2 regions of the Alteromonas sp. ABD4_190 genome follow, and region 1 is predicted to be linked to the other one. Evidence: predicted binding sites of a transcription regulator. Region 1 holds the regulator's gene; the other holds the start of a gene.
What was found. The regulator FNR, encoded in region 1, switches genes on or off when oxygen is low (the NO sensors DNR and NnrR bind a similar motif). The targets are predictions, from matches to a motif close to TTGATCTAGATCAA.
Positions count from the first base shown of each region.

Region 2: a site for FNR is predicted at 1,627-1,640, ahead of ACXAFM_RS10625 (cytochrome ubiquinol oxidase subunit I). Genes of this name have one in related genera too.

Region 1 is NZ_JBSWWN010000002.1:7,343-11,769, reverse strand. It holds gene ACXAFM_RS17670 (heavy metal translocating P-type ATPase) at 1-607, shown strand, start outside; gene ccoS (cbb3-type cytochrome oxidase assembly protein CcoS) at 609-839, shown strand; gene ACXAFM_RS17660 (sulfite exporter TauE/SafE family protein) at 826-1,485, shown strand; gene fnr (fumarate/nitrate reduction transcriptional regulator Fnr) at 1,531-2,271, shown strand; gene uspE (universal stress protein UspE) at 2,549-3,472, shown strand; gene ttcA (tRNA 2-thiocytidine(32) synthetase TtcA) at 3,702-4,427, shown strand, end outside.
Region 2 is NZ_JBSWWN010000001.1:2,399,798-2,404,224, forward strand. It holds gene ACXAFM_RS10615 (sigma-54 interaction domain-containing protein) at 1-788, opposite strand, end outside; gene ACXAFM_RS10620 (Tll0287-like domain-containing protein) at 940-1,542, shown strand; gene ACXAFM_RS10625 (cytochrome ubiquinol oxidase subunit I) at 1,914-3,494, shown strand; gene cydB (cytochrome d ubiquinol oxidase subunit II) at 3,491-4,427, shown strand, end outside.

The DNA.
Region 1 (4,427 bases):
ACAAAAGCTTCTTAAGGATTATCCGTCAGCCAATGTGTTTGTCACCTTGAAGGGCCGTATTATGGCGGCGTTTGAGGTAAGCGACACGTTGCGAGAGGATACTCAAGAAACCTTAAATATTCTGGCAAAAAGTCACACCCTTGCAGTATTAAGTGGCGATACACAACAAAACGTGGACGCTCTTACCGCTTCCTTGCCAATATCAACAGCTAAAGGTGGGCTCACACCAGAGCAGAAATACGATGCTGTACAGGCTATGCAGCAATCTGGCGCGAAAGTAATGATGATGGGTGATGGTATTAATGATGCACCTGTGCTCGCCAGTGCAGATGTGGCAATTGCAGTGGGTAATGCCACAGACGTGGCTAAAACTGCTGCTGATGTCATATTACTTGGCGATCAGCTACTTTCTGTACCTGAACTGATTAAAACCGCTCACCAAGTGAAGCAAAAAATTAGACAAAATATAGGATGGTCGGTAGGTTACAACGTTTTGATTCTGCCTTTCGCCGTGTCTGGCCTACTTTCACCGTGGATGGCTGTTGTTGGTATGTCGTTAAGCAGTATTATTGTAGTCACAAACTCAACGCGACTTTTGAGCAAATAGCATGAGTATTATTTACGTATTAATTCCAATCGCCATTATCATAGTCGCTGTCGCTATCGTGATATTCTTTTGGGCGGTGAAAACTAATCAATTCGAGGATCTAGACCGTCAGGGGTACAGTATTCTATTTGACGATGACCTTCCGCCAGAAGAAAAAAAGCTAGCTGAGCAACGCAAGCAACTTCAAGACAATAAAGTAGACAAAAGCCAAGCGCCAAATGGAAGGGATTAACTACTTCTCTGCCTTTCTTATCGGCTTAGCCGGCGGAGTTCACTGTGTGGGAATGTGCGGTGGAATTGTCGCTGCGCTAAGGATGGTATCGCCTAAAGGCGCTTCAGCACTACCCTATACCCTTGCCTATAACATGGGACGTATAGTGAGCTACACCATCGCCGGAGCAATAACCGGGGCGCTTGGCAAAATAGCCGCCGACTACGTGCCCCTTGCCAACTATGCCCTATCCTTGCTAAGCGGCCTTATGCTGTTGTTGCTGGCCTGTTATTTAGGCAAATGGTGGACGGGTTTAACGGTGTTGGAAAACGCAGGAAAAGGTTTATTTTCCAAACTGCAGCCATTATCTAAGCGTTTTTTACCTTTTAAAACCCCTTTTAGCGCTATTCCCTATGGTTTTATTTGGGGTTGGCTTCCTTGCGGGTTGGTGTATTCCACACTTACCTGGTCTCTCGCGGCGGGGAATGCGCTAGAAGGCGCTGCTATTATGTTCTTCTTCGGTTTAGGTACATTACCCACCTTGCTCGCCGCAAGCGCTGGTAGCCAGTATATAGTTCGATGTTTTCAACATAACCATGTTAGACAAATTATTGCAGGAATAATGGCCATATATGCCGCTTATCTTATTCATAGCGCAATCGTTTAAAAATGGGTGTATTATTGTCGGGTATTCTTTTACAGAGCGTGCATTATGAGCAAAGGAAGCCAATTTTCTATTCACTGTCAAAACTGTAGTTTCAGTCACCTGTGTTTACCGGTGGCGTTAAACAAAACAGAAATCGAATCTCTTGACGATATTATTGAACGCAAGAAGCCGCTTCATAAAGGTGACACGCTGATTCAAACTGGTGATAAATTCCGTTCTCTATTTGCAGTGAGAACCGGTTCATTCAAATCATTTGTGACTAATACCGAAGGTGAAGAACAGATTACCGGTTTCCACTTTCCTGGTGACATTATCGGTTTCGATGCATTAAGAGAGAACAAACACCAAAGCTACACCTCTGCGCTAGAAACAGCCATGGTGTGTGAGCTTCCCTACGAGACTCTCGACGAAATGTCAGTGCAATTTCCAAAGCTGCGCCACCAGATCATGAGCTTCATGAGCGCTGAAATAAAACAAGATCACGACATGATCATGCTTTTAAACAAGCGTACTGCAGAAGAGCGTTTATTATATTTTATCTCACATCTTTCTCAGCGCTTTGAGGAACGCGGCTTTTCCCATAGAGAATTCCACTTAACCATGACGCGCAACGAAATTGGAAACTATTTAGGCTTAACGATAGAAACCATTAGCCGTTTACTGAGCCGTTTTCAGAAGGAAAACATTATCAAGGTTGACGGTAAATTGATCTCTATTTTGGATTTTGATCGGTTAAATACCAAGTTAGAGGCGTTAAATGGCCCTAGCGTAGTCTGTAACGGTTAATTTATTCTTCTGGTATCTTTAGCGCGCTACATGCGCGCTTTTTAGTTTTAACCTTTAAAGTTTCACTGTATTCCCTCACTGGGTTACACGATATCCATCCATTGTGCGTTAAAGCTCCCGTAACATTCGAATTGGCCCTTTTTTTATCAACGAATTATTTAATCCTTGATCGAAAACAACTCACGTTTTTCTAAATGTCGTTTATAGTTAATGTAAACGGTTTTGAAACAATATCGATGTCGACAGCCATACAAAGCTTTGTAGTTGAGGAGACGTTATGATTGAGTGTAAACGAATTCTTGCCGTGGTGGACGCGGAACGTGACAACCAGCCTGCCCTAAGCCGTGCCTATGAACTTGCGTCAAAAACCGGCGCCACGGTTACCGCTATGATGGTGGTATATGATTTGTCTTACGATATGACAACCATGCTTAGCCCCGACGAACGTGAATCAATGCGCGATGCCGTTACAAAAGAGCACGCCAAATGGTTATCTGCCCAGCTAAAAGAACAAGGCTTTTCAGAGACCGATATTGTGGTTGAGTGGAACAACCGTACTTATGAGTCGATTATTTATTACGCCCTTAATAACCAAATTGACTTAGTGGTAAAAGCCACTAAAAAACATGACGACCTTGCCTCAGTGATCTTTACCCCTACAGACTGGCATCTAATGCGCAAGTGCCCACGCCCTGTACTGCTCGTTAAAGAACACGACTGGCCAGAAGGCGGTGAAATTATAGCTGCAGTAAACGTAGGCAGCGAAGATGACGAGCATGCTGCGTTAAACGACAAGCTTACGATCATCGCTAACGATTATGCTTCTTTGTTGAAAGGTAACGTTAATTTAGTGAATAGCTACCCTACAACTCCACTTAACATTGCCATTGAAGTGCCAGAGTTTGACCCTGATACGTATCACGATGCGGTAAAAAATCATCATATGAAAGAAATGCGTAGTCACGCGCTGAAATATGGTATTCCAGAAAATAAATGTGTGGTGAAAGAAGGCTTGCCTGAAAAAGTTATCCCGCAAGTGGCTAAAACACTCGATGCCGAGTTAGTTGTAATAGGCACCGTGGGACGGGTTGGTATTTCGGCGGCGCTTATTGGCAATACTGCCGAGCACGTTATTGATGAACTAAATTGTGACGTACTTGCGATTAAGCCAGATGGGTTTGAATCACCGATAACCGTGTAGTTAACGACTTAATTGCGCTTAAATACCAAGACACTTGGTGGCGACAAATGGCGAATCGGCGATGGGCGTTAAAAAAAACCTGCGCATTTAGCGGTTTATTCCGAGAGTTAATCATACACGCTTAAATCAGTACTTAACGCTTCTCGATAAATTTAACAACACAGCCATAGTCTCGAAAAGGCGCTTTAATGTATAATGGCACCTTTATCACAAACCAAGCTAGTTAATTATGAGTTTAGGCACAAGCAGTGCTGATGCGCCGACGTTAAACGCCGCGCAAAGTAAGCAAAAGTACAACTTCAACAAACTTCAGAAACGACTTCGTCGCAACGTGGGTAAGGCCATTGGCGATTTCGGTATGATTGAAAACAACGACAAGGTTATGGTGTGTTTATCGGGCGGTAAAGACAGCTATACCATGCTTGATATTTTATTGTTTTTAAAGAAGATTGCGCCTATTCATTTTGATATTATTGCGGTAAATCTTGACCAGAAGCAACCTGGTTTTCCTGAACATATTTTGCCCGAGTACTTAGACAGCATTGGCGTTGACTACAAGATTGTAGAAGAAGACACCTACTCTATTGTTAAAGACAAAATTCCTGAAGGAAAAACGACTTGTTCGCTTTGCTCTCGTTTGCGTCGTGGTATTTTATACCGCACTGCGAAAGAATTAGGCGCCACTAAAATTGCATTAGGTCACCACCGCGACGATATGCTTGAAACGTTTTTCCTAAATATGTTTCACGGGGGCAAGCTTAAATCTATGCCGCCAAAACTGGTTAGCGATAACGGCGAACATATAGTAATTCGTCCTTTGGCTTACTGCACAGAAAAAGACATTGAAAAATACTCTCAAGCTGCTGAGTTCCCGATTATTCCTTGCAACCTTTGTGGTTCACAGGAAAATCTACAGCGCCAGAACATAAAAGCAATGCTTCAAGACTGGAACCGC
Region 2 (4,427 bases), on a different contig from region 1:
TTATGTGATGCACACACCAAACGGAAGTTGGCCTTCTTTGAAACTACGCTTCCCACAGGGCGGTAGGTCTGGGTTTCAAAAAGCCGGAGTAGTTTAACCTGCATGGCGAGGGGAATATCGCCTACTTCGTCGAAAAATAGAGTGCCACCCTCTGCCGCCTCTACCAGTCCTTTTTTATTAGTGGTCGCGCCGGTGAACGCACCTTTTTCATAGCCGAATAACTCGCTTTCAAGCAACGCATCAGACAACCCAGTGCATTCAATTACAACAAAAGGTTTTTCAGCCCGATGGCTACTTGAGTGTAGAGCCTGAGACACCAGTTCTTTCCCGGTTCCGGTTTCACCAAACAGTAAAACAGATATATCTGAGTTTGCAGCGCGGTTAATTTTATTCAGCATCGTTTTGAATGCTTCAGACTCGCCAATCATTTTTCCAGCAGAGGGGCGGTTAGACGCAAAGGCAAGCTTATCTAGAATTTCCAGATAACCTATTAAATCCCCGTGACCGTCGAAGATAGGTCGCATCAGAATGTCACAGTAGCTTTGGCCCTCGCTGGTGGTATGGATATGCACCACACTAGCTGCTCGGCCCGACTTTTTACTTTCCTGCATAGGGCACTGCTCGCCGCATTGGTCACAGGGCTTATTGTTTCGATGAGATACCTGATAACAGGTGCTATAACCGAGCTTGATATCGACAGGGTAAGTATCTCTGTAAGGCGCATTGACCGCCTCAATAATGTAGTTTTGATTGATGAAAATAGCGGGTTTGTCTATTGCATCTATCATTGCTTGTACAATTGATATGTTCATTGTCAGCGTATTAGTTAATGCTACTTTTATTTTGCCAACTTAACATATTGGCATAGAGCTTGTTGATTGTTTTAGTTGAATCACAATGCCTGAGTGCAAATACGTCCGTCAATAGGAGAGTTACACAATGAAAAAACGCATCTTTTTAATTGCGTTGGGGGTAGCCGTAAGCGCTGGGTGCTCTTTCGCTAATGCACAAACCAGCGAGCTAGCTGAAAGCGAAGTACAAACAAAAGTAAAGCAGGCAAGAGTTCACGCTAAAGCCCTTGGTGGAGCGCTTAAATCGAGGCTAAAACAGGCAATTCAGTCTGGCGGTTTGGAAGCGGGTGTAGAAGAGTGTCAGTTGGCCGCTGAGCCTATCGCCGAGGGGCTTAGCCAAAATGGGTGGGAAGTAGGGCGTACTGCGCTAAAAGTAAGAAACCCGAATAACGCGCCAGACGAATGGGAGCGCGAGCAGCTAGCCCTTTTCGCTTCTCTATTGGAAAAGACTAAGCTAGAGGGTAAGCCGCCGTCTACGCCTATAGACACCTATAAATATGACAGCGACAGTGGCGAATTCCGGTACATGATGGCTATTCAACAAGGTCAAGTTTGCATGGCGTGCCACGGCGGCCAAGTTGCACCTTCAGTAAAGGAAACCATTATAAAACATTACCCTAAGGATGAGGCCACTGGGTTTGAACTTGGTGAATTGCGCGGCGCGTTCACGCTGACCTATTCGCCGCAGTAATTTAAGTTAATTTTTTTATTAGCTGAAGCAAAAAAGCTCTCTTCTCAACCTATTAAACAAGGCTACGACGCCCCCCCTCTTCTTTTTATCTGCGTCAATATTGTCATTGAAAGTGACAAAATTGGCGCGGTAATCGTATTGAATCCTTGCGATGGATCAAAGTGCGCAACTTTTCGCCATGGAATAATTGTCCTGCACAGTACGAATAGACTGTCATTCATCAGTTGTTAGTTCAGATTAACGAGAAAAGTGATGAATGGCACAAACCATGCTCTAGCTGTGATGAATGTTCATGTGACAACCACTGAATAACCAATAAATTTATTTAAGGTCAAGCGCTTATCGCGCAAGAGAGACGAGGGAGATAACCCATGAGCGATACGTTAATAGAACTATCGCGGTGGCAATTTGCATTAACTGCGATGTTCCACTTTATTTTTGTACCCTTAACATTAGGGCTAAGCTTTCTACTTGCCATCATGGAGTCGGTCTATGTGATGACAGGTAAAGAGATATACAAGCAAATGACCCAGTTTTGGGGAAAGCTGTTTGGTATTAACTTTGCCATTGGTGTAGCCACAGGCTTAACCATGGAATTCCAGTTTGGCATGAACTGGTCATACTATTCCCACTATGTCGGCGATATCTTTGGCGCGCCTTTGGCTATTGAAGGGCTTATGGCTTTCTTCTTGGAGTCTACCTTCGTGGGCCTGTTCTTTTTTGGCTGGGACAAAATGTCTAAGGTGAAGCACCTTATGGCTACTTGGTTAGTTGCTATTGGTTCTAACTTCTCAGCGCTTTGGATCCTAATCGCTAATGGCTGGATGCAGTATCCAGTAGGTGCTGAATTTAACTTTGAAGCCATGCGTATGGAAATGACCAGCTTCGCTGACGTTATTTTTAACCCTGTAGCTCAGGTTAAGTTCGTTCATACAGTTTCAGCAGGCTACGTGACCGGCGCAATGTTTGTGTTGGCAATCTCTAGCTACTATCTACTAAACCACAAGCATATTGCGTTTGCCCGTCGCTCGTTTGCGATTGCAGCCAGCTTTGGCTTAGCTTCAACTTTGTCAGTTATTGTTTTAGGTGACGAAAGTGGCTATGAACTGGGTGACGTGCAAAAAGTGAAATTAGCTGCAGTTGAAGCTGAATACGAGACCCACCCTGCGCCAGCACCCTTCACTGTTTTTGGTATACCTAACGATGAAAAAGAAGAAACTGAATACGCTCTTCAGATTCCGTGGGCAATGGGCATCATTGCTACTCGCTCGTTAACTGAAGAAGTGAAAGGTATTAAGGATCTTAAAGAAGAGAATCGCGAGCGTATTTTAAGCGGCATCAAAGCTTATGAAGTGCTTGATAATGTAAGAAATGGTACTGCAACAGCTGAGCAGCGCGCAGCCTTTGAAGCCAACAAAGACAGTCTTGGCTACGCCATGCTGCTTGAGCCCTACACAGACGATGTGTCAAACCCATCAGACACAGCCATTCAACAAGCCGTTGACTACAGCATTCCACCGGTGGCCCCGCTATTTTGGAGTTTCCGAATCATGGTTGCCGCAGGCTTTATTATGCTTGCTCTGTTCTTGTGTGCATTTTATTACAGCACAAAGCATAAAATCACCAAGCCTCGCTGGCTACTAAGAGGCGCTCTCTATGGTTTACCACTTCCTTGGGTGGCCTGTGAAGCTGGCTGGTTCGTTGCTGAATATGGTCGTCAGCCATGGTCTATTGCAGAAGTATTGCCGGTGCATACCTCAGTGTCTAACCTGGCGATTAGCGATGTGGTAACCACTATTGTTGCCTATACCGTCTTCTACACAGCAATGTTCATCATTGGTTTTTACCTAATGAAAAAATTCGCGAAGAAAGGTCCTGTGCCTCCGGAAGATACAAAGACTGAAACTGAGCTTGATCTTATTGACCTTGATGAGCAAGGAGCAAAAGCATGATTGATTATGAACTGTTACGCGTCATTTGGTGGTGCTTAGTTGGCGTGCTGCTAATTGGGTTCGCCGTAACTGACGGCTTCGATTTAGGAGTGGGCGCTTTGCTTACCCTTATCGGGAAAAATGACAAAGAACGTCGTGTGATGATTAACACTGTTGGACCTCACTGGGACGGAAATCAGGTGTGGTTTATTACCGCTGGTGGCGCTATCTTTGCGGCGTGGCCAATGATTTATGCTACGGCGTTTTCGGGCTTTTACCTCGCGTTAGCATTAACCTTAATTGCCCTATGGATGCGTCCTATTGGTTTTGATTACCGCAGTAAACTACCAAACCCTCAGTGGCGCAAAGCCTGGGACTGGGCGCTTTTTGCTGGTGGCATTATTCCGTCGCTCATTTTTGGCGTGGCGTTTGGTAACCTGCTATTAGGTGTGCCTTTCGAGCTAGATAGTACCCTTAAATCAACCTATACAGGTTCGTTCTTTGGTTTGCTGACGCCTTTTGCCTTAGTGAGCGGATTACTGTCAGTAGCTATTTTACTTAACCACGGTGCAACCTGGTTACAAATGAAAACCGATGGTTTTATTGAAGTTAGAGCCCGCGCCGTGTCAGTAGTATTGAGCCTTGTAGGCGTAGCCTTGTTTGTTATTGCAGGTTTTTGGGTAGCATTTGGCTTAGATGGCTTTGTGATTACCTCTGCGGTAGACACTATTGCTACATCGAATCCGCTTAAGAAAGAGGTCGCTATTGAAGCGGGCGCTTGGATGAGCAATTACAGCAAATATCCTTTCATGGTGGTGGCCCCTGTATTAGGTGTAGTAGCTGGCCTTGCCTGTGCGTTTTTCTCTAAGAAAGGCAACCCGGGTATGGCGTTTGTATCAAGTGCACTGTTTATCACTGGCGTAATTTTAACTGCGGGCTTTTCAATGTTCCCGT